DNA from 3 places in the Streptosporangium sp. NPDC000239 genome. Region 2 is predicted to be linked to each of the others. Evidence: riboswitches for the same ligand, from Rfam matches in the RefSeq annotation. Region 2 holds a riboswitch; each other region holds the start of a gene.
What was found. A riboswitch is a leader RNA that binds a small molecule or an ion and turns the genes downstream of it on or off. The one in region 2 is predicted to bind S-adenosylmethionine.
Positions count from the first base shown of each region.

Region 1 (9,647 bases), on a different contig from region 2:
GACATCACGCCGAGGGAACCGTGCCGCCCGGAACGGCATGCCGTACCCGTTAGACGTATACAGGTGGTTTTTCTGTGCCGACTTGGCCGAAACCCCGGCGCCAGACGCCGGTGAGGGAACAGGGAGCACGCGCGCAGGGCTATGCGGGGGCCCACCGGGACGACGGGAGGGCGCCGTGGCAGCCGCCTTCCCAACCGGTGGCCCCGCCGGTGGACGTGACGGCCGCCGAGGAGTTCCTGACGCTGTTCCACGAGGAGAACCCGGACGCGGGCCCTGTGAAGCCCAGGCTGCGCGAGGTGCGCGCCGAGATCGCCGCGACGGGGACCTACACCCACACGCCGAAGGAACTCGTCTTCGGCGCCCGGGTGGCCTGGCGCAACAGCGACAGGTGTATCGGGCGGTTGTACTGGAAGTCGCTGCGGGTACGCGACCGGCGCCGGGTGAACACGGTCGAGGGGGTCGCCGTCGAGTGCGTCGACCATCTCCGTGAGGCCGTCTCCGACGGCCGGATCCGGCCGATGATCACGATCTTCGCCCAGGACCGGCCGGGGGCGCCAGGGCCGAGGATCTGGAACGAGCAGCTCATCCGTTACGCGGGGTACGCGATGGACGACGGTTCGGTCGTCGGTGATCCGCGCAACGCCGGGTTCACCACGATGGCCCGTAAACTCGGCTGGCCGGGCGGCCGGGGCACGCCCTTCGACGTGCTTCCCCTGGCGGTCTCGATGGGCGACGGGCCGCCTGTGCTGTCCACGATCCCCGGGGACGCGGTGCTCGAGGTGCCGCTGTCCCACCCGGCCTATCCGTGGTTCGAGCGGCTGGGGCTGCGCTGGCACGCCGTACCGGCGATCTCGAACATGTGCCTGGAGATCGGCGGGGTCTGCTACCGGGCCGCGCCGTTCAACGGCTGGTACATGGGGACCGAGATCGGGGCGCGCAACCTCGCGGACCCCGACCGCTACAACCTGGTGCCCCTGGTCGCCGCGCGGCTCGGCCTGGACACCCGTAACGAGCGTTCGCTGTGGCGCGACCACGCGCTGGTCGAGCTGAACGTGGCGGTCCTGTACTCCTTCGACAGGGCGGGGGTCACCATGACCGACCACCACGCCGAGTCCAGGCGCTTCCTGACGCACGTGGCGCGGGAGGAGAGCGCGGGCAGGACCTGCCCGGCCGACTGGAGCTGGATCGTCCCGCCCATCTCGGGGGCCGCGACCCCGGTCTTCCACCGGTACTACGACCAGGAGCGGCTCTCGCCGAACTTCGTCACCCACCCCGACTCCAGGGAGCGGTCGGCGGGCCGGTGGAGCCCGGGGCGGTGACGTCCTTCTCAGCGGTTCCCGGAGACCAGGGAGAGCCAGTGCGGAGGTGAGGCGAAGGGGGCCGTCCTGGCGGTGACGGCCTCCATCAGCGCGGCGGCCGAGGCGCGGGCGCCCTCCACGATCTCCCTGGGGTAGGCGTAGCGGACCTGGTGCTCCTCGAACTCGTCCTCGTCGTCCAGGAGCACCCGGCCGTCCTTGCGCATGCGGATCACGTCGAGGTCGAGGTCGACCATGGTCACCTCGTCGCCGTCCCAGCGCGGCACGGTCGAGACGTCACAGTAGATCTCGGCCTTGTACGGCGCCGCGTTGAAGGTGGCCGTCCACCAGGCGTCACGGGGGAAGAGGATCACGAACGGCTCGTCCCAGACGACGGGCGGCTCCTGCCCCCGCCTGCCGCTGCTGCCGGGCGGGCAGCCGACCCACACGCCGTGTTCGTCCTCGCCGAGGAGCAGGGCCGGGTGGTTCCAGTGCAGCGAGCCGTCGTACTTGCGGTAGACCACGCGGACGATCTCATGAGACATCCCCCGACTTTAAGGGTTGACAGAGATCTATGTATTTCCTACCGTCTAACTAGGTTAAGAGTGTCAGTGCAAAGCCCCGGCTCGCTGACCGGCAACCCTCGCACCGCGGCGGGGTGCCCCCGGGGAGGACCGGGTGGCACGGTCGGCGTGCCGCAAGCGCGGACCCGCACGGGTCACCGAGGCATGCCCTGGGAGTGTCACATGTCCGAGATCACACTCAACTACGCCAGCCCAGTGGACCTGGACACCCACGGCCGCTACCGGCCCGGTGGCAGGCCCGGCCCCCGCTACCCCTTCCAGGGACGGATCACCGACGACGGCACGGGGGAGTTCCCCGCCGAGGCCGGGCGCTACCACCTCTACGTCGCGGCGGTCTGCCCCTACGCGCAGCGTACGGCGATCGTGCGTTCCCTCAAAGGGCTGCAGGACGTCGTCTCGCTGTCCTACGTGGACGACGAGCGGGACGGCAGGGGGTGGGCGTTCCGCGAGCGGCGCGGCGCCGACCCGGTCAACGGCTTCGCGACCCTCAGGCAGGCCTACGAGGCGACCGAACCCGGATTCGACGGACACGTCTCCGTGCCGGTGCTGTGGGACCGGCACGGGGGGCGCATCGTCAGCAACAACTTCCCGGACATCACCATCGACCTGGGCACACGCTTCGGCGGCGATCCCGAGGCCGACCTCTACCCCGAGGAACTGCGGCCCGAGATCGACGCGCTCAACGCGCGCGTCTACGAGTACGCCAACACCGCCGCGGGCCGGGTCTCCGCCGCCACGACCGAACCGGAGTACCACCGGGCGAGGAAGGCCGTGATCGGCTTCCTCGACGAACTCGACGCCAGGCTCGCCGGCCGCAGGTTCCTGTTCGGCTCCGCGATCACCGAGTCCGACGTACGGCTCTGGCCCACCCTGGTCAGGTTCGACGTGAGCGACAACCCGTCGGCCAGGATCAGCGAGCGCCCGCTGACCGCCTTCCCCAACCTGTGGGACTACGCCAGGGACCTCTACCAGCACCCCGCCTTCCGCGAGAACACCGACCTCACCGTGCTCGCCTCCCCCATGGGGGAGACCGACCCGTGGCGGGTGCCGGTCGAGCCCGCCACCCCCGACTGGGACCTGCCCCATCGAAGAGCAGCGCTGTGACGGACCGTACGAGAGGGGAGTGGTCGGCGTGAGCGCCTCCATCGCGATCGTCGGCGCCGGGCCGACCGGCACCTGCCTGGTCGAGCGGATCTGCGCCAACGCCGCCGAACTGCTCAGCTGGCCGTCGCTCGACGTCCACGTGATCGACCCCTACCCGCCGGGCGGCGGCAGGGTCTGGCGCGAGCGGCAACCCGACCTGCTCTGGATGAACTCCGCCGCCGCCGACGTGACGCTCTTCACCGACGAGTCCGTCCGGTGCGTCGGCCCGATCCGCCCCGGCCCCTCGCTGGCCGAGTGGCTCGGCTGCGACCCCGGACGCTTCGTCCCCCGGCCCGTGCAGAACGCCTACCTCACCCACGCCTTCCGGCGAGCCGTGGACACCGCCCCCCGCGGTGTCCGGGTGCACGTGCACCGGACCCGGGCACTCGACCTGACCGACGTCCCGGGAGGCCAGGCCGTACGGCTTGAGGACGGGACGACCCTTGAGGTGGGCGCCGTGATCCTCGCGCAGGGACACGGCGACGTCACCCCGGCGGCGGAGGAACGCGGGCTGACGGCCCTGGCAAGGGAGAGCGGCCTGCGCTACCTGCCGACCGGCTACACCGCGGACCTCGACCTCGGCCTGGACCGGCTGCCCGCCGGTGAACCGGTGATCGTGCGCGGCCTGGGACTGGCCTTCGTCGACCTGATGGTGCTGCTCACCTCGGGAAGGGGCGGCCGGTTCGTCAGGGAACACGACGGGGAGCTCGTCTACCTGCCCAGCGGGCGGGAACCGCTGCTGCACGTGGGGTCACGGCGCGGTGTGCCGTACCACGCCAAGACCGCCTACCGCTTCCAGGGGCTCCGGCCGCCCGCGCCGCGCTTCCTGACGGCGGGGGCGCTGGGGGAGGGGCCGTGGAACTTCCGGCGGGACGTGTGGCCCCTGGCCGCCAAGGAACTCGCCTTCGCCTACTACCACGAACTCCTCAACAGCCATCCGAAACGGGTCAGGACCGGTTGGCCGGAGTTCGCCGAACGGTTCGCCGCAGAGGAATGGCGCAGCCCCGGGATGCGGCTGCTGATCCGCAAGGCCGTACCCCGGCACGCCGACCGGCTCGACCTGGACCGGCTCGACCGGCCGCTGGAGCGGATCCGCTTCGGCGACCAGGCGGGACTGCGGCGGTGGATGGACGGCTACATGGCCGCCGACCTGCAACGACGCTCCGACTCCGCGTACAGTGCCGACCACGCCCTGATCCTCGGATTACTGTCCGTCAACGGTGTCCTCGCCGAACGGGGAATCTCCGACCGGTGGTTCGAGGGCTTCTTCAGCTACGTCGCCAGCGGTCCGCCCGGCCCCCGGCTTGAGGAGCTCAAGGCCCTGGCCAGGGCGGGCGTGGTCACCTTCCTCGGCGCCGACGTCAGGGTCGAGCACCGCGGCGGGCGATGGGTCGCGCAGAGCCCCACCCTGCCCGGCGCCGTCACCGCCAGGTCCCTCGTCGAGGCCAGGCTGCCCGCACCCAGCGTGAGCCGCTCGACCGACCCGCTGATCTCCGCGCTGCGCGACCGCGGCGAGATCGACGAGTCGTCGGGCCTGCTGAGGGTACGGCCCGCCGACCGCCGCCTGCTCGACCGCCTCGACACCCCGCACCCCCGCAGGTTCGCCTTCGGCCCCTGGGTCGTCGGCGGACGGGTCACCGGCGGCTTCGCCAGACCCGGCCTCGACGCCCCGCTCTTCCGCCACGCCGACGCCCTGGCCCGGATCGTGCTGTCCGAGGCCGTCACCACCGAGATCAGACATGTCGCCTGAGGCGGCGCACGACTCCCCGAGGAGAAGGTAAGTGAAAGCGCAACGGGGCGTCCTGGCTCTGGCCGGGGTGCTGACGCTCGCCGCGTGCGGAACCGAGACCGGGGCCGCGAACCCGGCCTCAGGCGGCGGCACCGAGGGGGACTCGCTGGTGTGGGCGATCGAGACGCAGCCCATCACGTTCAACCCCCAGCAGTGGGGCCAGAACAAGGCCAGGCTGCTGGTGCACAACCAGTTCGACGCGCTCGTCGCCAGGGGCAGGGACGGTGAGTTCCTGCCGTGGCTGGCCACCTCGTGGGAGGTCTCCAAGGACGGCCTCACCTACACCTTCAAGCTCAGAAGGGACGTGACCTTCCACGACGGGGAGAAGTTCGACGCGGCCTCGGTCAAGGCCAACCTCGACCAGCTCGTCGCGCCCGGGTACAACCCCGCCGTCGCCGGCATCCAGCTGCGTGAGTACTCCTCGGCCGAGGTGACGGACCCCTACACGCTGAAGATCACACTCAAGGCGCCCGACGCCCTGTTCCTGGACTTCCTGGCCTCGCCGTACGCCGGACAGGTCTCCCCGAAGTCGCTGAGGAACGCCAAGGACCTCAAGGCGGGCGGTCCCGACCTCGTCGGCACGGGACCGTTCATCCTCGACCGGTTCACCCCCGGCCAGGAGGCCCACTACCGGCGCAACCCCGCCTACAACTGGGCGCCGCCCAACGCCGCGCACCAGGGACCCGCCTACCTGGCGGAGATCACCTACCGGTTCCTGCCGGAGGCGGCGGTCCGGGTCGGCGCGCTCACCTCGGGACAGGTCCAGGTGATCGAGGGAGTGCCCGCCACCGAACTCGGCCTGCTCAAGGCCGACCCCGGTGTGAGGGTGGAGACCAGCCTCAACTCGGGCAGCGCGTTCTCCTACTACTTCAACGTCTCGCACCCGCCCTTCGACGACAAACGGGTGCGAGAGGCCTTCAGGGACGCCGTGGACGTGGACACCGTGCTCAACTCGGTCTACCAGGGCACGGCCAGGCGAGCCTGGAGCATCGTCGGCCAGGGCAGCCCGCAGTTCTACGACGCCTCCCTGGAGAACACCTACGGCAACGACACGCGACGGGCCAACGAACTGCTCGACGAGGCGGGCTGGACCGAACGCGACGCCGAGGGCTTCCGGGTCAAGGACGGCAAGCGGCTGACCGTCCGATCCGTCGAGTCGGCCCCCTACGTCAGGGACCGCCGCGACGTCCTCGCGCAGGCCGTACAGGCCGCGGTCAAACAGAGCGCGGGCATCGACTTCCAGCCCAAGGTGGTCGACCAGGGCACCCAGCAGAAGGCCCTGGAGGACGACCAGTACGAACTGTTCCAGAACTCGCGCGGCGACACCGACGCGGGGGCCGCGCTCAACCTGATCCTGCCGAAGGGCGCCGCGATCAACCGCACCCACTTCGAGAACGCGGACCTGGACAAGCTGCTCGCCGAGGCCTCGACCACCTCCGACCAGGCCAGACGCAAGGAGCTCTACGCGAGGGCACAGCGGACCGTCGTCGCGGAGGAGGCGCTGCTGCTGCCGCTCTACGTCCCGGCGGACCAGGTCGCCTACGGCGCCGGGGTCACCGGGATCACCTTCGAGCCGGTCTCCGGCACCCCCAACAGTGCTTACGACGTCCGGACAGGCACGTGAGCACCCTCACACTCACCCGGCGGCGGGGGCTGGCCGCCGCCGGGTGGACCGGCCCGGTGGTCAGGCGGCTCGGAGCAGGACTCGTCGTGCTCTGGGTCGCCGCCACCGCGGCCTACGCCGCGCTGTTGCTCGTCCCCGGCGACACCGTGGACGTCCTCATCGCCGACGGCCTCGACACCCCGCAGCGGCGGGCCGCGATCGTCGCCGAATGGGGGCTCGACCGCCCCGTCCCGCAGCAGTACGCCGACTACCTGCTGCGGCTGCTGCACGGAGACCTCGGCCGCTCCTACGTCCTGCAGCGCGACGTCGCCGAGATCCTGTCCTCGCAGGTCTGGCCGACCGTCAGGCTCGCGCTCACCGCGGCGGCCTTCGGCGTCGCGATCGCCCTGGTACTCGCGCTGACCACCGCGGGGCGCCGCTCCTGGGCCGGCGGGCTCGCCGGACTCTCCGAGCTGACCGCCGCCTCGGTCCCGCCGTTCCTGGCCGGTCTCCTGCTCCTGGCCGTCTTCTCCTTCACCCTCGGCTGGTTCCCCGTCTCCGGCGACCGCGGCTTCGCCTCCCTCGTGCTGCCCGCCCTGGCCCTCGGCCTGCAGATCGCCGGAACACTCGGCCAGGTGCTGCGCGAAGGCCTGGAACGGGCGCTTGAGGAACCGTTCGCGGTGACCGCCCGCTCGCGCGGCATCACCGAGTGGCGACTCGTCGCCAGGCACGCCCTGCGGCACGCGCTGCTGCCCGCCGTGACCCTCACCGGCTGGTTCGTCGGCGTCCTGCTCGGTGGGGCGATCGTCGTCGAGGCCGTCTTCGGCAGGCCCGGCCTGGGCCAGATCACCCTCGTCGCGGTCACCGGCAAGGACATGCCGGTGGTCATGGCGGTCATCATGCTGGCCGCCGCGGTCTACGTGACGGTCAGCACCCTCGTGGACCTCGCCTACCTCGTGATCGACCCCCGGTTGAGGAAGGGCCGATGACCGTCTCCGACAGGGAACAGGCCACGGCGCCGCCGCCGACCGGCGACGGGCCGGCTCCCGCCGTCGTCCCACGCCGGTACGGCGTGCGCCCCGGACAGGCGGTCTCACTGCTCATCCTCGCCGTCGTCGCGGTCGCCGCCCTGGCCCCGGGCCTGCTGAGCGACGCCGACCCGCTGGCCGCCGACCCACTGCACGCGCTCGCCCCGCCGAGCGCGCCGCACTGGTTCGGCACCGACCACCTCGGCCGCGACGTGTTCTCCCGGGTCGTCCACGGCGCGGGGTACTCGCTCGGCATCGGCGCCGCGGCCATCCTGTTCGCCACCGTCCTGGGCACCGTCCTCGGCGCGCTGGCCGGGCTGTCCCCCCGCTACGTCGACGAGCCGCTCAGCCGGCTGTTCGACGTGCTGGCCAGCTTCCCCGAACTGCTGCTCGCCATGCTCGTCATCAGCGTCACCGGCCCCGGCGCGGGCAACGTGATCATCGCGATCGGACTGGTCCAGCTGCCCAACTACGCCCGCGTCATCAGAGGGCAGACCTTCGTCGTACGCCGCTCCGGCTACGTGGAACAGGCCGTCACCCTCGGACTGCGCCGGCCGGTCCTGGTCGCACGGCACGTGCTGCCCAACATCCTGGGGCCGCTGCCGGTACTCGCCACCATCGGCATGGGCACCGCCATCATCGCCACCTCGGGACTCAGCTTCCTCGGCATGGGCCCCCAGCCACCCGACCCCGAATGGGGCTCGATGCTGGCCGAGGCACGCAACTACCTGCGTGTGGCCTGGTGGACCGTGCTCTTCCCCGGCCTGTCCGTCACGCTGACCGTCGTCAGCCTGACCGTGGTCGGACGACGCCTCCAACGCCGTTTCGAGGGGAGACTCCCGTGAACCTCATCGAGATCGAGGACCTGCGTGTGACCTTCCCCAGGGCGGGGGTCGAGGCCGTCAGGGGAGTGAACCTGTCGATCGCCGAAGGCGAGTGCGTGGCGATCGTGGGGGAGTCCGGATCGGGCAAGAGCGTGACCGCCAGGACCCTGGTCGGGCTGACCGGACAGGGCGCGACCGTGACGGCGGGAAGGTTCGACGTCAGGGGAAGGGACGCCCGCCGGTTCGGGCCACGTGACTGGCGCAGGCTGCGCGGGCGCTTCGCCGGGCTCGTACTCCAGGACGCCCTCGTCTCCCTCGACCCGCTGCGCACCGTCGGCGCCGAGATCGCCGAGGTGCTCGCCGCCCACGACGTCGTGCCCCGGGCGGGCCGTAGGGAAAGGGTGCTCGAACTGCTCGACGCGGTCGGCGTCCCGGAACCTGGGCTGCGGGCCGGGCAGTACCCCCACCAGCTGTCCGGCGGGCTGCGCCAGCGAGCGCTGATCGCCTCGGCCATCGCGGCGGGCCCGCCGCTGCTCATCGCGGACGAGCCGACCACCGCCCTCGACGTCACCGTACAGGCCCAGATCCTGCGCCTGCTGGCCGCGCGCAGGGCCGAGGGCACCGCGCTGCTGATGATCAGCCACGACCTGGCAGTCGTCTCCTCCATCGCCGACCGGGTGCTCGTCATGAAGGACGGCGTGGTCGTCGAGGAGGGACCGACCGGCCGGGTGCTCTCCGCCCCGGAGCGGGACTACACCAGACTGCTGCTGGCCGCCGTACCGTCCGCCGCCTCAAGGGGAACCCGCCTGTCGGCCATCGCCACCGGCGGCGTCCCGCTGCGCACCCCGCTGCCGGAACGGAAGGTCGACCACGGCTCACCGGTCGTCGAGGTCAGAGGCCTGTCGGCCGAGTACGGCTCCCGCCGGGTGGTCGACGACGTCTCCTTCGAGGTCCACGCGGGAGAGACCGTCGGTGTCGTGGGGGAGTCGGGGTCGGGCAAGACGACCGTCGCCCGGCTCGTGATGGGCCTGATGAGGCCCGTCGCCGGGCGGGTACGGCTGGACGGCTCCCCCTGGTCGGAGCTGTCCGAACGGGAACGCCGCCCCCGCCGCTCCGTCATCCAGGTGATCTCGCAGAACCCGCTGGACTCCTTCGACCCCCGATACACCGTCGGCCGCCTCGTCGCCGAGCCTCTCGGCGGGCCGGGACGGGAACGCGCCGCCGGGGTCGCCGAACTGCTCGAACGGGTCGGGCTGCCCGCGGACATCGCGGGACGTCACCCTCGGGCGCTGTCCGGCGGCCAGCGGCAGCGGGTCGCCATCGCCAGAGCCCTGGCCCCCCGGCCACGGGTGCTCGTCTGCGACGAACCGGTCTCCGCGCT
Region 1 is NZ_JBEPEI010000001.1:333,672-343,318, forward strand. Features, by position in the region: gene ABT340_RS01455 (nitric oxide synthase oxygenase) at 210-1,319, shown strand; gene ABT340_RS01460 (DUF402 domain-containing protein) at 1,328-1,840, opposite strand; SAM riboswitch class IV at 1,893-2,005, shown strand; gene ABT340_RS01465 (glutathione S-transferase C-terminal domain-containing protein) at 2,042-2,983, shown strand; gene ABT340_RS01470 (FAD/NAD(P)-binding protein) at 3,012-4,772, shown strand; gene ABT340_RS01475 (ABC transporter substrate-binding protein) at 4,804-6,435, shown strand; gene ABT340_RS01480 (ABC transporter permease) at 6,432-7,403, shown strand; gene ABT340_RS01485 (ABC transporter permease) at 7,400-8,287, shown strand; gene ABT340_RS01490 (dipeptide ABC transporter ATP-binding protein) at 8,284-9,647, shown strand, end outside.
Region 1: it holds a riboswitch for S-adenosylmethionine, as region 2 does, so the genes downstream of both, ABT340_RS01465 (glutathione S-transferase C-terminal domain-containing protein) here and ABT340_RS29560 (aminotransferase class V-fold PLP-dependent enzyme) in region 2, are expected to answer to the same signal.

Region 2 (9,647 bases):
TTCCGTACGGCGTTGCGCCGCGAACAGCACCGTCCCGGCGAAGCCGCAGCCGATCGCCAGGACGAGCCCGGCCAGCGGGGAGAAGGCGTCGGCCAGGAGGGCGGCCAGTGGCGGGCCGACGACCGCGCAGAGATCCTCGACCAGCGACTCCAGGGCGTAGGCGGCACGAAGCTCGGGCCGGTCCCTGAGCAACGCGCTCCACCTGGCCCGCGCGTAGGCGCCGACCAGCGGGGAGGTGGCGCCGCCCGCCGCCGCGCACAGTTGCGGGAACGGCGAGGGCAGATCCGAGGTGATCGAGAGCACCATCGCGCCCTTGGCGACCAGGTTGACCAGGGTGAGCGGAAGCAGTACGGCCCGCTGCCCGAGCCGGTCGACCAGCCGCGCCTGGAAGGGGCTGACGACGGCGGCGAGGAAGACGTAGGCGGCGGTGACCTGCCCGGCCAGCGTGTACGACCCCCGCTCGGCGGACAGCAGCAGGAGCAGGCTCAGCCCCATCATCGAGGCCGGCATCCTGGCCAGCAGCCCCGCCCCGCAGAAGGCGAGCGCTCCGGGCAGGGCCAGGATCGAACGGTACGGCGCCAGCAAAGGCCCTCCCGTTTCATATGGATCTTCGATCCTACGTAGGAACGGGCCTTCCGGTCCGAAGCCGGATCACGGATTCGGGGCGGGGTGACGGTCTCGGGAGTGGGGGTCAGGTCCTGTTTCGACGTCCGGTGTCGTGGCTGCTGAGCGGGTGAGGTCTCCAGCAGCCGTTGACCAACCAAGGGCGATCAGCACCGAAGCCCGCGCCATCCGAGGAAAGCGAGCCTGAACCGGTTGGGGTTACCGGCCCCAGGTGTGAGGAATGTCGGTTTGGGTGCCTGAGGACCAAAGACCGCGCCATCTGAGGAAAGTCGGCCCGAACTCATCGTCGGTGAGGGGGTTGGGGTTACCGGCCCCAGGTGTGAGGAATGTCGGTTTGGGTGCCTGAGGACCAAAGACCGCGCCATCTGAGGAAAGTCGGCCCGACCTCATCGTCGGTGAGGGGGTTGGGGTTACCGGCCCCAAGTGTGAGGAGTGTCGGCTTGGGCGCGTCGGTGCTTGGACTGAGGAACGCAGGAGCGCAGCGACGGAGTGACGAGGGAAAGCGCCGACTCGAAGCGCCCAAGCCCGCGACGCCGCCAGGCGTCGCAAAGGGACACAGCCCGCGACGCCGAAGGCGGCGCCTTAGAAAGGCGCCGACATCTGGTCCAGAACCTGTTCCATGACCTCCTGGAGGGGGCGGGGTTCCTGTTCGTCGGTCCACAGGTGGGTGGCGATGCGCAGGGCGACGAGGAACCCGGCCGCCAGGACGCGGGGCCGTACGGTGTCGGTCGAGCCGTCGCGGTCGGTGATGGCCTGGACCAGGTCACGTTCCAGGGCGGCGTGGTTGGCCAGCTGCCTGGCCAGCAGGGACGGGTGCTGTTTGGCGAGCCGGGCGCGCACCGCCCAGGCGACGTCGGGGTCGCCGAGTTCGCCGTAGAGGTCCCGTACGGCTCCGCGCAGCGCCTGCCAGGCGGGCTCCTCGGGGGGCCGGGAGCGGATCCGTTCGACGAGCAGCCTGATGCGCCGCTCGTCGCCGTACAGGAGGGCGTCCTCCTTGCCGGCGAAGTAGTTGGAGAAGGTCCGCCGGGAGATGTTGGCGGCGTCGGCGATGGCCTCGACGGTGACGTTGTCCAGGCCGTGTTCTGCGCACAGCCGTAGCGCGGCCTCGTGGACGGCCTGCCTGGTCTCGGCCTTCTTGCGTTCGCGCAGTCCCGCTGTGCTCTCCATGGCGCCAGTATCTCACCCTCCGGGAAAAGATGCCCAGTGCGCAAACTTTCCCAATGGGCATGTAAGGTGTCACGGTCATCCTGTTTCCACCGCTTTGGAGGTGTGTGCGTGGGCGCCCACACAGAGACCGCTCGCATGAGCCATCGTCAGATCCTGGAGGCGTTGAGCGGTCTGCTGCTCGTCCTGTTCGTGGCGATGATCAGCAGCACGATCGTGTCCGTGGCGCTTCCGCAGATCATCGGCGCGCTCAACGGCACCCAGTCGCAGTACACGTGGGTGGTCACCGCCTCGCTGCTCGCCTCGACGGCCTCGACACCGATCTGGGGCAAGCTCGCCGACCTGTTCAGCAAGAAGCTGCTGTTGCAGGTCTCCATCGTCATCTTCATGGTCAGCTCGCTGGCCTGCGGTTTCGCACAGAACACCGCCCAGCTCATCGCCTTCCGCGCCGTTCAGGGCCTGGGCATGGGTGCCCTGCAGGTCCTGGTGCAGGTCATCATCGCCGCGATGATCAGCCCCAAGGAGCGTGGACGCTACAACGGCTACCTCGGCGGTGTCATGGCCGTCGCGACCGTCGCCGGACCGCTGCTCGGCGGCCTGATCGCCGACACCTCCTGGCTCGGCTGGCGCTGGTGCTTCTTCGTGGCGGTGCCGTTCACCGTGGTCGCCTTCGCGCTGCTGCACAAGACGCTGCGGGTGGTCACCGTGCGCCGTACGGACGTCAGGATCGACTACGTGGGCGCCACACTGATCGCCGCCGGGGTCAGTGTCCTGCTCATCTGGGTCACCTTCGTCGGAAACTCCTTCGAGTGGCTGTCCTGGCAGACCGCGGCCATGGCCGGGGGCGGTGCGCTGCTCCTGGTGCTGGCCACCTGGGTCGAGTCGCGGGTCGCCGAACCGGTCGTCCCGCTGCGGATCATCCGCCGCCGTACCCCGGCCCTGGCCATCCTGGCCAGCCTCGCGGTCGGCATGGCCATGTTCGGCGGCTCGGTCTTCCTCGGCCAGTACTTCCAGATCGGCCGTGGCTACAGCCCCACCGAGGCGGGTCTGCTCACGATCCCCATGATGCTCGGCGTGCTGGTCTCCTCGACCGTCTCCGGGCGCATGATCTCCAGGAGCGGCCGGGTGAAGCCGTACATCGTGACCGGCGCGATCGTGCTCACGGCCGGGTTCCTCGTGCTGTCCACGATGGACCACCAGACCTCGCTGCTGCTCATCGCCGGGGCCATGGTGCTGGTCGGCGCCGGGGTCGGCATGTCGATGCAGAACCTCGTGCTGGCCATCCAGAACACCGTCCCGCTGAGCGAACTCGGCGCGGCCAGCGGTGCGGTCACCTTCTTCCGTTCCCTCGGCGGCACCATCGGTGTCTCGGTCCTCGGCGCCGTCCTGGCCAACCAGGTCGCGACCGGCATCGCCGAGGGCCTGGCCAAGGCCGGGATCGGGGCCTCGGGTGCCGGGGGTGGGCGCAGCACCCTCAACATCCAGGCCCTGCCCGAGCCGATCAAGGAGGTCGTGCGGGCCGCGTACGGCGACGCCACCGGGCACATCTTCCTCATCTCGGCCGCCGTGGCCATGGTCGGCGTGGTCGCCGCGCTGTTCCTCAAGCCCATCAGGCTGCGGGACAGTGTGGACCTGCCCACGGACGTGAAGACGGGGGAGAAGGCCGCCACGGTCGGCTGAACGCGTGGGAGCCCGGCGGACGAACGAGTTCGCCGGGCTTTCGCGTGAACACGGTTTCGGACACGGTCCGAATTAACGTGTGGAATACACGACGCCGACGGGCGATGAACATTTCTTCTCGGCACTCGGAATCATTGCGTGTCGTTTTATCGTGGTCACATACTGATGTTCGTTCTGGCGGAAAATCGCCCCTTGCGAGCGCGTCGTACGTGAACTGTCTCCACCCGCCGTCGTTCGATGTGGGAGGCAAGGTCGATGGCCAGACGATTACGTTGGGACCTCGGGCCGGGCGAGGACGAGGAGCCGGTGGACGACGGGTCCGTCAACGGGGTGTACGTGATCGCCTGCGTCCTGCTGTGCGTCGGATGGGCTTTCACGACCATCCTGGGGGTGCGGGTGGGCGCGTCGCACCTCGACATGTATCTTCACGGCGGCCGGACCACCGCGACGGCGATGTCCACCAGAACCGTGAAGGCAGGGGAGAGCTACCAACTCACCAAGGTCAACTTCTTCGTGAAGGACGTCCGGCGTTTCGCCGAGATCCGGGGGAGTTACGCCGAGGGTGAGAAGGTCTCGATCGTCTATGACGCCGACGATCCGAGTGTGGTCAACAGGGAGTTCAGGCTCGTTTTCGACCTGCTGCTGCTCGGCGCGTTTTTCGTCATGACCCTCTACGCGGTTTTCGCGGGCCTTCGCCGGCTGTGGAAGAAGCGGCGTCGGCCCGGGCTCGCGAAAAGCTGACCCGTCACCGGGTGGCGGTCGCCGAGTTCCTGCGGCCGAAGATCAACAGGAACGGGATCGTGCACAGCAGCGGCCCGGCGATCGCCAGGGGCCGCTCCAGCCACCAGATCAGCGTCGGCGGGATCTGACTGCCGGGCGGTGAGCCGGTCAGCCCCCAGAACACCCCGTTCAGGATCGCCATGCCGGTGGTGTGGAACAGGAACAGCTGCAGCGCGAACCGGTTGATCGTGGTGTTGACCCACCCCCAGCGAGGCCGTTCGAGCAGCCGTTCCATCGCGGGCCGCAGCACCTCGACCAGGCCGATCTGGAAGATCAGCAGGGCCACGATGACGAAGGTCGGCGGAGCCATGTTCGACAGCTTGTCGCCGGGCACCCCGACCATCGACCCCGGGTAGATGCCCGAGTAGACCAGGCCGACCAGGGCGAACAGCCCGGTCCACAGGGTCGCGACGTCCAGTCTGCGGGGCATCGCGACCATCCGGTCGTAGAAGAAGCCCGCCTGGTGGGCCAGACCCCACACGATCACCATGTTGAGCCAGCCGATGGCCTCAAGGCCGTACCGCAGCCGCAGCACGTCGACCACCAGCGCCGCGCCGCCGAGCCAGATGAGCACCAGTACGTCGAAGCGCCGGTGCAGCCACAGCATCACGGGCAGCAGGGCGACCAGCATCAGGTAGACGCCGATGAACCACAGCGGGCTCAGCACCAGGAGCACGGCCCGGCCGATCCACGGCACGTCGAAGATCAACCAGATGACCCCGCCGAAGGCGAGCCACGCGAAGGACAGCGCCAGCGCCGGGATCGCCAGGGCCCGGATGCGCCGCCACACGAAGGCGCCGATGCCGACCCCGCGTTCACAGGCGCGGTTCCACGACATCAGGTGGACGTATCCGCCCACGTAGAAGAAGAGCGGCAGCACCTGGAAGAGCCAGGTGAGGATCCACAACCCCGAGGTGAAACCGAGCGGGCTGGTCGGGGAGGGGCCGGCCGGCCCCCACTGCAGGATCGTGAACGCCCAGTGCCAGACCACGACGACGATCAGGCTGACCGCGCGGAGCCAGTCGATGTACTTGTCCCGCTTCGGGCCTCCGATGCGGGAAGCGGCGTCCACGCGCTCGCTCATGTCCCCCCTTCCGCGCTCCGGGTCACTTGTCGATGTCACCGACCACGAAGAACATCGACCCCAGGATGGCCACCATGTCGGAAACCAGATGTCCAGGCAACATCTCTCTCAGCACCTGGACGTTGTTGTAGGAGGCGGACCGGAGCTTCAGCCGCCAGGGGGTCTTCTCGCCACGAGAGACCAGATAGTAGCCGTTGATGCCGAGTGGATTCTCCGTCCAGGCGTAGACGTGGCCCTCGGGGACCTTCAGCACCTTGGGCAGGCGCTGGTTGATCGGCCCCCTCGGCAGGGACCGCAGCCGCTCCACACAGACGTCGGCCAGGTCGAGGGAGACGCGGACCTGTTCGAGCAGCACCTCGAAGCGGGCGTTGCAGTCTCCCGCGGAACGGGTCACGACCTTGACCGGCAGTTCGCCGTAGGCGAGGTAGGGGTCGTCCCTGCGCAGGTCGAGGCCGACGCCGGAGGCACGGGCGATGGGGCCGCTGACGCCGTACTGCATGATCGTCTCGCGGTCGAGCACCCCGACGCCGACCGTGCGGGCCAGGAAGATCTCGTTCCCACTGATCAGGGCCTCGATGTCGGGCAGGCGGCGCCGTACGTCGGCGACGGCCAGGGTCACCCGGTCGAGCCAGCCGTACGGCAGGTCCTCCTTGAGGCCGCCGACCCGGTTGAACATGTAGTGCATCCGGCCGCCGGAGATCTCCTCCATCACGGCCTGGAGGGTCTCGCGCTCGCGGAAGGCGTAGAAGACGGGGGTGATCGCGCCCAGTTCGAGGGGGTAGGAGCCGAGGAACATCAGGTGGCTGAGCACCCGGTTCAGCTCGGCCATCAGGGTGCGCGCCCACACGGCCCTGACGGGGACCTCCATGCCGAGCATCCGCTCGACCGCGAGCACGACGCCCAGCTCGTTGGCGAACGCCGACAGCCAGTCGTGCCGGTTGGCCAGCACGATGATCTGCCGGTAGTCCCTGACCTCGAACAGTTTCTCCGCGCCCCGGTGCATGTAGCCGACGATCGGCTCGGCGGCGCTGATCCGTTCGCCGTCCAGCGTCAGGCGCAGTCGTAGCACGCCGTGGGTCGAGGGGTGCTGCGGGCCGATGTTCAGGACCATGTCCTCGGTGGCCAGCTCCTTGCCGGCCGCCGCCGCTCCCGCGACGGCGTCGGCTCCGGCCCCGATCCCCACGTTCACTTCCCGGGGCTCAGTCATAGCCCCATGCTGTCACGTCAGCGGCGCGTGACGAGATCCCGCAGGGCCTCGACGAGACGGTCGACGTGCTCGGTGGTGCTGCCGACGCCGATGGAGGCGCGCACCGCGGAGGCGGTGACGTCGTCGCAGCCGCCGTCCTTGGCGCCGAGCAGGTGCCTGACGAAGGGGTGGGCGCAGAACTTGCCGTCCCGTACGCCGATGCCGTACTCGCCGGACAGCGTCTCGGCCACCTCACGGGCGGTGAAGCCGTCCACGACGAAGGAGACGATGCCGACGCGGGCGTGGTCGGGGCCCCACAGGGACAGCTCGTGCACACCCTCGATCCCGGCCAGACCGGCGCGCAGGCGGGCCAGCAGACGCTTCTCCTCGCGCACCAGCACGTCCCAGCCGGTCGCGCTCAGCGCGTCGCAGGCGGCGGCCAGCGCGATGGCGCCCAGCACGTTCGGCGTGCCCGCCTCGTGACGGGCCTCGGGGTCGTCGTGCCAGTCGGTCGTCTCGTCCTCGACGGCCCTGACGGCCCCGCCGCCCCGGAGGTACGGCTCGGCGACCGAGAGCCAGTCGGAGCGGCCGATCAGCGCGCCGGTGCCGAACGGGGCGTAGAGCTTGTGACCGGAGAAGACCACGTAGTCCAGGTCGAGCGCGGTCAGGTTGAGGCGGCGGTGCGGGACGAGCTGGGCGGCGTCGACCAGGATGCGGGCGCCGTGACGGTGGGCGATGTGGGCCAGCGCGGCGATCGGCCACAGCTCGCCGGTCACGTTGGAGGCGGCGGTGACGACCAGCAGCTTGGGGCCGTCGATCGCGGCCAGCGCGTCGTCGGCGGCGCGGACGGCCTCACCGGGGAAGGCCGGGGCGGGCAGCCGTACGACGTCGGCCCAGGGCAGGAGCGAGGCGTGGTGCTCGGTCTCGAAGACCACCACGGTGGTCCCGGCGGGCAGGCTGCGGGCCAGCAGGTTGGTGGCGTCGGTGGTGTTCCTCGTGAAGATCACCGCGTCGTCGGGACGGGCCCCGACGAAGGCCCGCACGGTGTGCCTGGCCTGCTCGTAGCGGGCGGTGGTCAGCTGGGAGGCGTATCCGGCGCCGCGGTGGACGCTGGAGTAGGCCGGGAGCGCGGCGGCGACGGCGGCGCTCACCGGCTCAAGACAGGGGGCGCTGGCGGCGTAGTCGAGGTTGGCGTACGGCACCAGCCTGCCGCCCTTGACGGGCACCTCAAGGTCGGCGCCGAGGACCGCGGGGATCGGCCGGTCGTCGGGGACACGGGTCGCCGGGACGGTCACGGTCTCGGCGGCGGAGGTGAAGATCGTCAGTGCGGACACGCCAAAGCTCCTTGGAGGTCATCGGACCCCAAGCCATGGCCTTGGTGCTGGAGCCCGCGCTTGCCCGGCACACCTCGTGCCGGACCAGGTCCTCACCCGGGGCACCCCGCCGCGGACGCGAGGGTTGCCGGCCAGCTAGCCGGGGCTTGTCGCTGGCACTCATGACCTACGAACCGGACTATACCCACACAGAGGCGGTGCTTGGCAAGTCTGCGGGAAGGGGTCCGGAGGGCTGGAGTTTCGGCGGTGATCCTGAGGAACTTCCGGTTCTGTCCGATCGTCTGGAGCTGTGACCGTGAACGCCCGTCAGGTCACGCGCCGCGCGCGGGCGGCGCTCTCCCCACCGAAACTGGAGGACCCGATGGACTGGGTGGCCGACCCGGCGAGCTGGATAGGTCTGCTCACGCTGATCGCTCTGGAGATCGTGCTGGGCATCGACAACATCATCTTCATCTCGATCCTGGCGGGGAAACTCCCGCCGGAACAGCGTGACAACGCCCGCAGGCTGGGCCTGCTCGCCGCCCTGGTCAGCCGCCTGGCGCTGCTGCTCGCCCTGTCCTGGGTGGTACGGCTCACCGCCCCGCTCTTTGAGATCTTCGGGCACGAGATATCGGGACGCGACCTGATCCTGATCCTCGGCGGGCTGTTCCTGCTGGTCAAGAGCGTTCACGAGATCCACGGCCACACCGAGAACGGCGAGGACCACTCCGGCGGCCGGAAGGCGGCGGCCTCCTTCGGCATGGTGATCCTGCAGATCATGGTGCTGGACATCGTCTTCTCCCTCGACTCGGTGATCACCGCGGTCGGCATGGTCGACGAGCTGGCCATCATGGTCATCGCGGTCATCGTCGCGGTCGTGGTGATGCTCTTCGCCTCGGGGCCGATCAGCCGTTTCGTGGACAAGCACCCGACGATCAAGATGCTGGCGCTGTCGTTCCTGGTGCTGATCGGCGTCGTGCTGCTCGCGGAGGGTTTCGGACAGCACATCTCCAAGGGCTACATCTACTTCGCGATGGCGTTCTCGCTGGTGGTCGAGCTGCTCAACATCCGGGCCCGCCGTCGTTCCCGGGCCGTCGAGAAGACTCCGGAGCCCTAGCATGGGTTTGTGCGTTTTGACCCATGGAGTCCGGAATTCGTCGCCTACCCCTATGACGCCTACGCCGAGCTGAGACAGCGGCCGGTCACCTTCTTCGAGCCGACCGGCCAGTGGCTGGTCGCCCGGCACGCCGACGTCAACGCGTTGCTGCGCGACCGGAGACTCGGCCGGTCCTACCTGCACGTGGCCACGCACGCCGAGTTCGGCAGACCGGAGGAGCCGCCCTTCCTCGACCCGTTCTGGCGGGTGGTCAGGGCCGGGATGCTCGACGTCGAGCCGCCCGTCCACACCCGCCTGCGCCGCCTGGTCTCCCGGGCGTTCACCCCGCGGATGGTCGAGGCGCTGCGGCCCAAGGTCGCCTCGATCGCCACGGGGCTGGTCGAGGACTTCGTGGCACGTGGCGGCGGCGACCTCATCGCGGAGGTCGCCGAACCGCTCCCGGTGACCGTGATCGCCGAGATGCTCGGCGTCCCCGAGGCGGACCGGCACCTGCTGCGGCCCTGGTCGGCCGACATCTGCGGGATGTACGAGCTCAACCCGTCGCCCGAGACGCAGCGCACCGCCGTACGGGCGGCGGAGGAGTTCTCCGGCTACCTGTCGGAGCTGGCCCGCGCCCGCCGGGCGAACCCCGGCGACGACCTGATCAGCGCCCTGGCCCTGGTCGCCGACGGCGGTGACACCCTGACCGAGGAGGAGCTG
Region 2 is NZ_JBEPEI010000014.1:191,773-201,419, reverse strand. Features, by position in the region: gene ABT340_RS29590 (MFS transporter) at 1-585, opposite strand, end outside; gene ABT340_RS29585 (TetR/AcrR family transcriptional regulator) at 1,207-1,791, opposite strand; gene ABT340_RS29580 (MDR family MFS transporter) at 1,927-3,468, shown strand; gene ABT340_RS29575 (DUF3592 domain-containing protein) at 3,724-4,209, shown strand; gene ABT340_RS29570 (acyltransferase family protein) at 4,214-5,332, opposite strand; gene ABT340_RS29565 (NADH-quinone oxidoreductase subunit D) at 5,355-6,539, opposite strand; gene ABT340_RS29560 (aminotransferase class V-fold PLP-dependent enzyme) at 6,557-7,852, opposite strand; SAM riboswitch class IV at 7,904-8,019, opposite strand; gene ABT340_RS29555 (TerC family protein) at 8,148-8,948, shown strand; gene ABT340_RS29550 (cytochrome P450) at 8,958-9,647, shown strand, end outside.

Region 3 (9,647 bases), on a different contig from region 2:
CGAGGTCTACCAGGCGCCCGCGCACCCCTACACCAGGGGCCTGCTGGAGTCGATCCCCCGCCTCGCCCGCAAGGGCAGGGCGTTGCCGGCGATCGAAGGCACCCCGCCGGACCCGCTGGCCATGCCCTCCGGCTGCGCCTTCCACCCCCGGTGCTCCTACCGTCAGGACAACTGCGTCACCGACGCGCCGCCGCGCTACCGGATCGGGCCGACACGCGACAGCGCCTGCCACTACTGGAGAGAGGTCCTCGATGGCAGCCACGGGTGAACCGATCCTGGAGGTCGGCGGCCTGGTCAAGCACTTCCCGATGTACCAGGGCGTCGTCATGCGGCGGCGGATCGGGGAGATCAGGGCGGTCGACGGGGTGTCCTTCACGCTCAGGCGCGGCGAGACGCTCGGCATCGTCGGTGAGTCGGGCTGCGGCAAGTCCACCCTGGCCAGGCTCCTGATGGCCCTGGAGAGGCCGACCTCGGGCTCGGTGCGGATCAACGGACGCGAGATCACCCGGGCCAGGGGCTCCGAGCTCAGGCAGGTCCGCCGCAACATCCAGATGGTCATGCAGGACCCCTACACCTCGCTCAACCCCAGGATGACCGTCGGCGACATCGTGGGAGAGCCGTACGAGGTCCACAGGAAGGTCGTCCCCAAGCGTGAGCGGCGCCGCATGGTGCAGGAACTGCTTGAGGTGGTCGGTCTCAACCCCGACCACGTGGACCGCTACCCGCACCAGTTCTCCGGCGGTCAGCGGCAGCGCGTCGGCATCGCCAGGGGGCTGGCGCTCAGGCCGGAGATCATCATCTGTGACGAGCCGGTCTCCGCACTCGACGTCTCGATCCAGGCCCAGGTCGTCAACCTGCTCGAACGGTTGCAGGACGAGTTCGGCCTGGCCTACGTCTTCATCGCCCACGACCTGTCGGTCGTCCGTCACGTCTCCGACCGGATCGGCGTGATGTATCTCGGCAAACTGGTCGAACTCGGCGCGGAGGCCGACGTCTGCGAGCGGCCGGCCCACCCCTACACCCAGGCGCTGCTGTCGGCGGTGCCGGTGCCCGACCCCCGGGGCCGCGAGACACGGGGGCGGATCGTCCTGCAGGGCGACCCGCCCTCACCCGCGAACCCGCCGTCGGGCTGCCGCTTCCGCACCCGGTGCTGGAAGGCCAGGGACGTGTGCGCGGAGCAGGAGCCGCCGCTGCAGGCGCGGTTCAGCACCGGGCACGCCGTCGCCTGCCACTTCGTCTGACCCCTCCTCAGAGGGATTCGAGAGGGGCACGGCGGGGGCCCGAGGACAGGCGCACGTGCGCGCCCGGCGGCAGCGCGAGCCGCTGGGAGGCGTCCCCGGCGTTGACCGCGAGCGCGACCAGCCCCGCCGAGTCGGTGAAGGCGACCAGCTCGCCGGGAGACACCGCGGCGAAGGTCTCCCTGAACGGCACGGCGGCGTGCCTCCTGCCCAGCCAGACCACCAGGGAGCCGCCGGGCCGTACGCCCACGACCGCCAGGTCGGCCGCGCTGACCGACAGCTGGACGTTGCCGTGGCCGTCGACAGAGAGGACCTCGCCCTCGACCTCGTCGTCACGCACCAGCGACGTCGGCGCGCGCAGCGCGACCAGCCGCTCCGGCGGGATCGGCGGTCCCAGCTCCGCGAGGGGCAGTCCGGTCGCCACCCGCGCAGCCACGGGGGCGAAGACGTCACGGCCGTGGAAGGTCGGAGAGACCGGCTTCCTGAACAGGTCCTCGTTGGTGAGCTCGTAGGCCGTCCGCGCCCCGCCCGCGGCGGAGACCGCCCACGAGAGCACCCCGTTGTCGGGGCCGAGGAAGACGTGTTCGCCGGCCTCGATCGCCACGGCTCTGCGCGAGGCGCCGACCGGGCTCACCGCGGCGACGTGGACGCCGGGCGGGAGATGGGGGATCGTCTGGGCCAGGATCGCCGCGGCGCGCCGTACGTCTCCGGTGGGGACCAGGTGGCACACGTCGATGATCCGGGCCTGCGGCGCCGTCAGGACGATCACACCGTGGCAGGCGGCGACGTAGCCGTCCGCCAGCCCGTAGTCGGTGAGAAGGGTGATCACTGGAGTCACATCTGGTGACTGTACGTCTCCGAACCGGCCATGAACAGCAGGAAATTCCCGACTATCCTGGCATCGCGCGGAGCCGTACGGCCTGCGGGGCGCGACGGGAGGCGACAGCGATGAACGATGTGCCACCTCCCGGCGAGGGGACGGGACCGGAGAACGCTCCCAGGCCCCTCACCGAGAAGGAACGGGAACTGCTGGCCTTCGAGCGCCGCTGGTGGCGACGTCCCGGGGCCAAGGAGCAGGCGGTGCGGGAGGCCTTCGGCATCTCGGCGACCCGCTACTACCAGCTGCTCGCCGAGCTGATCGACCGGCCGGAGGCGCTCGCCCACGACCCGATGCTGATCAAGCGCCTGCGCAGGCTCCGCGAGACGCGCAGACGCGAGCGCGCGGCCAGGAGACGGGGACTACGTCCCTGACGTCCGGGGTAGAGCCGGTCATGCGCGCCTGACGCCGCGCCGTACGATCCTGGCCTGACGACGAGCGGGAGAACACCCCATGGAGACCCCCGAAGGACTGCGCGCGATCCTGGCCGACCCCGCCGGAGCGGTGATCGGCCTCGACTTCGACGGCACGCTCTCCCCGATCGTGCCCGACCCCGACGCGGCCAGGATCCACCCGCGCGGCCCGGAGCTGCTGGCCAGGCTGGGCGGACGGGTCCGCGCCGTGGCGGTCGTGACGGGCCGTCCCGCCGCGACGGCCGTCGAGTACGGCTCGCTGGCCGAGGTGCCCGGGGTGGTCGTGCTCGGCCACTACGGTCTCGAACGCTGGGAGGCGGGCACGCTCACCGCCCCGCCCGTCCATCCCGGCCTGGACAGGGCCAGGGCCGAGCTGCCCCGGCTGATCGAGGGCGTCGCGGGCGCCAGGTTCGAGGACAAGGAGCGCTCGGTCGCCGTGCACACCCGGGGAACCGCCGAACCGCAGGCCACGCTTGAGGCGCTGCGCGACCCGGTCGCCAAGCTCGCGGCCGAGGTGGGGCTGGCGGTCGAGCCGGGCAAGTTCGTGCTGGAGCTGCGGCCTCCGGGGACGGACAAGGGGGCGGCGCTCGGCGCCTTCCTCGCCGAACGCGGGGCGCGCTCGGTGCTGTTCGCCGGTGACGACCTGGGGGATTTGGCGGCCTTCGCCGCCGTACGGGCCTCAGGGTTGCCCGGCGTGACGGTGTTCAGCGGTTCGGCCGAGGCGAGCGCGGAGGTCGCCGCCCAGGCCGACATCGTCGTGGACGGCCCGGAGGGGGTGATGGACCTGCTGGCGTCGATCGCCGATGCCATTGAACGTTAAGTGACCGACAAGTGGGGACGGTTAACGTCCCCGGCATGAGAAAACTCGCCTTCGCCGCCGCCGTGCTCGCCGGCGCCACCCTGTTCACCGTTCCCCAGGCGGCCTCGGCCTCGACCGCGCAGGCCTCGGGAACCCTCACCTTCCGCGGCATGACCCTCAAGCTTCCCTCGGGCTGGCGGGTCTACGGCGGCGCCGACGGCGTCAAGGTGGTCACGGGAAGGTGCGCGAAGCCGCACTCGGCGTATTTCACCCCGAACTGTGAGGCGTTCTGGGTCTTCGGCCCCAAGCAGATCAAGTACGGGCGTGAGCTGTTCTCCGCCTACCGGGGGGACCAGCCGTACTACCCCGCCACCGATGTGCAGCGCTGCCCGTTCGACGCCAAGAGCGGCCAGACGTTCGGCAACGCGTACGCCTCGGGGCTGCGGCAGGTGGGACGCGGGCACAAGGCCGCCTTCAAGGGCTGGCGCGGCGAGTGCTACAGCTACAACGGCAGCAAGCGGACCGGGACCTTCCACCAGCGTGAGTGGTTCCTGCCCACCTCGAAGATCCTCGTCGTGGACGTGTGGGACAACCCGCGCCTGGCGTCCGTGCTCGCGGCGGCTACCTGGAGCTGACCAGGATGCCGCCGACGGCCAGCACGATCATCACGGGCACCATGAGGAAGGCCTGCTGGGTGCCGGACACGTCGGCGAGCGCTCCCAGCAGGAAGGGCCCGACACCTGTCGCCGAACTCGAATAGAGGGAGGCGACGCCCGTCGCCCGCTCGGGACGTCCGGCCGTGGCCGTCAGCACCCGTGAGAGCGCGAGCGGGAAGTGCAGCGAGACCCCCACTCCTGAGACGAGCAGCCCCGCGTAGGCCGCCGGCGGGGCCGTACTCGTCCAGAACAGCAGCCAGCCGACGAAGGTGAGCCCCAGTGCGCCGATGAGCAGCGAGGAGGGCGGGATCCGCAACGCCAGCCTGGCCCCGCCGAAGCGCCCGAGCGCCAGCCCGGCGGTGAAGGCGGTCAGCGCGCTCGCCGCGACCGCCGCGGACAGGCCCGTGTTGTCGCTGACCAGCTTGGCCGCCCAGAGGTTGAACGAGAACTCAAGCCCGACGCAGCAGAACAGCACCGCCCCCGCCAGGTGGAAGCGCATGCCGAGCCCCGGGGAACCCGCGCTCCCGGAGGGCGCCGCCTGCTCCTCCCGGGCGGGCGTGGGAACCCACACGCGGCCCATGGCGAGCGCGAGCAGCACGGTCAGCAGCGGGGTGAGCAGCAGCGCCGTCCGCCAGCCGAGCGCGCTCTGCGCCGCGAGACTGACGACGAACGGGGCGAACAGGCCGATGGTCCCACCGACCGCGTTGGCCTCACTGATCGCCGACGGCCCCGCGGGACCGTGGTGCCGGCCGAGGACGGACATGCTCGTGTAGAGACTGATCGAGCCCATCCCGCCCGCCAGGCAGTACGCGAGGAGCGTGACCTGCGGTGTGTGGCCGAGGACGACCAGCAGCACCCCCACGTTCATCCCGGTCAGGCCCGTCCAGACGGTGACGCGCGTGCCGAGGCGGCGGGTCAGCCGGGGCAGCGCGAGGCCGGTCAGGACGCCGCCGACGGCCATCATGGTGCCGTGCAGCCCGGCGACCGTCTGCGAGAGGCCCAGTTCGGCGCGGAGCATGGGCAGGGCGGCGCTGAGGCCGTACAGGTAGGTGGCGAAGACACCAAGCTGCAGGTAGACGAGCCAGGTCGGACGGTCACGGGTGAGCCTGGCGGTCACGGGTTCCCCCGAACGTCAATGAAGCGCGAAGTCCCCTGAACTATCTCATATCAGGGCAAAATCTCAGCCGAGTGCGGCGAGCTGGTCAGAGAACCAGCGCTGCGGGGGAAGGGCGGTCGCCAGACGGGCCAGCCTGTCCCCCCGGACGGCGCGCTCGTGCTCGGGCATGACGAGGCCCTCGTGGATGGCCCGCGCCGTGGCCGAGACGTCGTAGGGGTTCACCAGCAGCGCGTCCGCGCCCAGCTCGGCCGCGGCCCCCGCCTCGCGCGACAGGACCAGAGCGCTGTTCGGGGACAGCACCGGCCCCTCCTTGGCCACCAGGTTCATCCCGTCGCGGATCGGGTTGACCAGCATCACGTCGGCCAGCCGGTAGGCGGCCAGCGACCGGGGATAGTCGTCCTGGACGTTGAGGATCAGCGGATCCCAGTCCTCGGTGGCGTACTCGTCCTCGATCTCCGAGGCGCAACGCTGCACCGCCGCGGTGTACTCACGGTATTCGGGCAGGTCGTGGCGGGAGGGGTAGGCGAAGGCCAGGTGCACGACCCTGCCGTGCCACTCGGGGTGCGCCGCGAGGAACTCCCGGTAGGCGATCAGGCCCCTGACGATGTTCTTCGACAGCTCGGTCCTGTCGATGCGCACGATCAGCCTGCGGTCGCCGACCAGCTCGCGCAGGGCGGCCATGTGGGACTCGACGTCGGGCTCGCGGGCGCGTTCCCACAGCGCCCGGCCGTCCACACCCAGGCCGTGCACGCCGATCCGGGTGGTCCGGCCCGCGTGGGTCACCGTACGGCCCGCGCGCTCGACCCGCGCGTCCAGGACGCTCTCGCAGCAGTCCATGAAGGCCCCGGCCCAGCGGTCGGTCAGGAAACCCGCCTGGTCGGCGCCCAGGATGCCCTCAAGCAACTCGGCGGCGACCTCGTCGGGCAGCAGACCGAAGTACTCGGGAGGGGCCCAGGGCGTGTGGGAGAAGTGGGAGACGCGCAGGTCGGGCCGTTCGCTCCTGAGCATCGCCGGGACCAGGGCCAGGTGGTAGTCCTGCACCATGACCTTGGCGCCGTGCGAGGCCTCCTCGGCCAGCGCCATCGCGAACGCCTCGTTGTAGGCCTGGTAGGACTCCCACTCCCTGCCGAACCTGGCGTCGAAGTGCGGCCTGTTCGGGGTGTCGTAGAGCAGGTGGTGGACGAACCACAGGGTCGAGTTGGCGACCGCGTTGTAGGCCCGCTGGAAGGTCGCCGGGGGGATGTCGAGCATCCGCAGCGCCCCGGTCTCGTATCCCGCCTGGTCGAGCCGCCCCCCGGGAGCGAGCCGTACGGCACCGCGGTCGCCGTCGGACAGGGCGGCGCAGACCCACAGGACGTCGAGCTCCTTGGACACCTCGGACAGGCCGGAGACCAGGCCGCCGCCACCCCTGCGCATGCTCAGCGCGCCGCCCTCCGACATGGTGAAGGAGACCGGACCGCGGTTCGAGGCCACCAAAATCCCACTCATCTGACCTCCTCGCCCGGGAGGACGTGGCTTGTCCCGAAGGTTAACCAAACGATAACCGGCGACCATAGGATGTCGAGCGACCGTGACCGTTGATGGGAACCCGTGATGGCGCTGGACGAGACGACCGAGGAACTTGCCCGTGCGGCCGCCGGAGGCGACCACCGGGCACTGGGCGAACTGCTGAAGCGGATCGAGCCCGAGGTGCTACGGCACTGCGGGCGGATCCTCCCCTACCGGCAGGACGCCGAGGAGGCCTGTCAGGACACCCTGCTCGCCGTGGCCCGCAACATCGCCAGGTTCGAGGGGCGGGCGCGGTTCAGCACGTGGCTGCACATCGTGACCGCCAACTGCGCGCGCACCACCTACCGCTCGCTCAAACGGCGTTCCGCCGAGCAGAGCTCGGAGGAGTTGCCGCTGCACAACAAGCCCGACGTCGCCAGGGTGAGTGTGATCGCGGGCTCCCGCCTCGACCTGCTCGACGCGATGGAGGCCCTTGAGGCGGACAAGCCCGACCTGGCCCAGGCGCTGGTGCTGCGCGACATCTGCCAGCTCGACTACAACGAGGTCGCCGAGCAGCTCGGCATCCCCCTCGGCACCGCCAAGTCGCGCATCCACCAGGCCCGCAAGTACGTCCAGGGAGCGCTCGGCGACGCCTACGGCTTCTGAGGTTTGTCCGGTTAATGACACACTTCATCTCGTTTGGTGAGACAACTGGTCAGGAGGGGCACAAGGCGAGGTAGAGTGCTTGAGACCTGCATGTCAGGTCCACAACTGAACATTGCTCATCCAGAGGGGTGGAGGGACCGGCCCTGCGAAGCCCCGGCAACCCTCCCGGTTCAAGACTCGCGATCTGGCGAGGGGTCGACCGGGACAGGTGCCAATTCCGGTCTGTGACCAGGGTGGTCGCAGACGAAGATGAGGGAAAGGCCTCGCTTCATGGCGCTCGCGAACACCGCAACCACCACCGCTCTTGACTTCGGTCCCGCCGTCGCTCTCTCCTGTCGTGAGTGTGGTGCCCGCTACGACCTCGGTCCCAGCTTCGCCTGTATCGAGTGTTTCGGGCCCCTTGAGATCGCCTACGACTTCGGGAACGTCACCCGGGAACAGATCTCGCAGGGGCCGGCCAACATCTGGCGCTACCGCTCCCTCCTGCCCGTCCCGGCGGACGTCGCCTCCAAGCCCAACACCGAGCCCGGCTGGACCAGGCTCGTCAAGGCCGACAACCTGGCGCGTGAGCTGGGCCTGCGCTCGCTGCACGTGAAGGACGACTCGGGCAACCCCACGCACTCCTTCAAGGACCGCGTGGTCGCCATCGCCGTCGAGGCGGCCAGGAACTTCGGCTTCCACACCCTGTCCTGCTCCTCGACCGGCAACCTGGCGGGCGCGGTGACCTCCGCCGCCGCCAGGACCGGGCTCGACGCCTGCGTGTTCATCCCCGCCGACCTCGAACAGGGCAAGATCGTCATGGCCTCCGTGTACGGCGGCAAGCTGATCGGCATCGACGGCACCTACGACGACGTCAACCGCTTCTGTTCCGAGCTCATCGGTGACGAGCTCGGCGACAAGTGGGGCTTCGTCAACGTCAACCTCAGGCCCTACTACGCCGAGGGCTCCAAGACCCTGGCCTACGAGATCGCCGAGCAGCTCGGCTGGCGGATCCCCGACCAGATCGTCATCCCGGTCGCCTCCGGCTCCCAGCTCACGAAGATCGACAAGGCGTTCAAGGAGCTGATCGCCCTCGGTCTCGTCGAGGACACGCCGTACAAGATCTTCGGCGCCCAGGCCGAGGGGTGCTCCCCGGTCTCCGCGGCCTACAAGGCGGGCCACGACGTGATCCGCCCCGTCAAGCCCGACACGATCGCCAAGTCGCTGGCCATCGGCAACCCGGCTGACGGGCCCTACGTGCTCGACATCGCCAGGCGCACCGGCGGCGGGGTCGAGGACGTCACCGACCCCGAGATCGTGGACGCCATCCGCCTGCTCGCCAGGACGGAGGGCATCTTCGCCGAGACGGCGGGCGGTGTCACCGTCGGGGTGCTGCGCAAGCTGGTCGAGTCGGGTCGGCTCGACCCTGACGCGGAGACCGTGGTCCTCAACACAGGTGACGGCCTGAAGACCCTTGACGCGGTCGCTGACCAGGCACGTCCCACCGCTGTCATCCGGCCCTCACTCGACGCGTTCCGCGCTGTCGTCGCCTAGAGCCCTGAAAGGTACTGAATTATGAGTGTTTCTGTACGGATTCCGACGATTCTCCGTACGTACACCGGCGGCGCGGCCGAGGTGAACGGCGAGGGCGGGACCCTGCGTGAGGTTCTGCAGAAGCTCGACGCCGACTTCCCCGGGATCGGTGCCCGTATTCTCGATGAATCGGGCAAGATTCGCCGTTTTGTGAACGTCTATGTCGGTGATGAGGATGTCCGTTTCGCCGACAACCTCGACACGGTGACGCCGTCCGGCGTTCAGGTCTCCATCATTCCGGCGGTCGCCGGAGGCTGATCCCGGCGGAGGCCGCGCGGGGCCCTGGGCGGGCACTGGGCGGCCTTCCGGGGCCCGATGTCGTCCACTGTCATGGAACGGCGCCCCTAGAACACCCTCACGACACCCGCACCGGCCTGGCCGCGTGCGGGTGTCGTCTTTTGTGATGCAAGCTCACATTTTTGCGCGAAGACATAATGTAATATTTAACTAACTAGTAGTGATAGCAAAACTATGTTGGCGTGTTGAATGCGTCCGTAAAGCGGTAGTTTGCTGGTTGACTCTGTTGCCCCACGGGCTCTCACAGGTATGGTCGAGGGCGATCGACGTAGGCGATGTCTCCGCCTCGGAGATTGAGGACCTCGCGAGAGGAATGGGCGACGTCCTCAAGCCCAGTAAGAGGAGTCGGAAGTGGCGCAAGGCACCGTCAAATGGTTCAACGCGGACAAGGGCTACGGCTTCATCGCGGTAGACGGTGGTAAGGATGTTTTCGTCCATTACTCCGCGATCATGATGGATGGCTACCGTGCGCTCGAACAGGGCCAGAGGGTCGAGTTCGAGATCACGCAGGGACAGAAGGGACC
Region 3 is NZ_JBEPEI010000015.1:187,506-197,152, reverse strand. Features, by position in the region: gene ABT340_RS30625 (ABC transporter ATP-binding protein) at 1-268, shown strand, start outside; gene ABT340_RS30620 (ABC transporter ATP-binding protein) at 252-1,241, shown strand; gene ABT340_RS30615 (SAM hydrolase/SAM-dependent halogenase family protein) at 1,249-2,076, opposite strand; gene ABT340_RS30610 (DUF3263 domain-containing protein) at 2,187-2,489, shown strand; gene otsB (trehalose-phosphatase) at 2,569-3,348, shown strand; gene ABT340_RS30600 (hypothetical protein) at 3,384-3,962, shown strand; gene ABT340_RS30595 (MFS transporter) at 3,949-5,100, opposite strand; gene ABT340_RS30590 (alpha,alpha-trehalose-phosphate synthase (UDP-forming)) at 5,164-6,588, opposite strand; gene ABT340_RS30585 (RNA polymerase sigma factor) at 6,694-7,254, shown strand; SAM riboswitch class I at 7,368-7,510, shown strand; gene thrC (threonine synthase) at 7,525-8,787, shown strand; gene ABT340_RS30575 (MoaD/ThiS family protein) at 8,809-9,084, shown strand; gene ABT340_RS30570 (cold-shock protein) at 9,475-9,647, shown strand, end outside.
Region 3: it holds a riboswitch for S-adenosylmethionine, as region 2 does, so the genes downstream of both, thrC (threonine synthase) here and ABT340_RS29560 (aminotransferase class V-fold PLP-dependent enzyme) in region 2, are expected to answer to the same signal.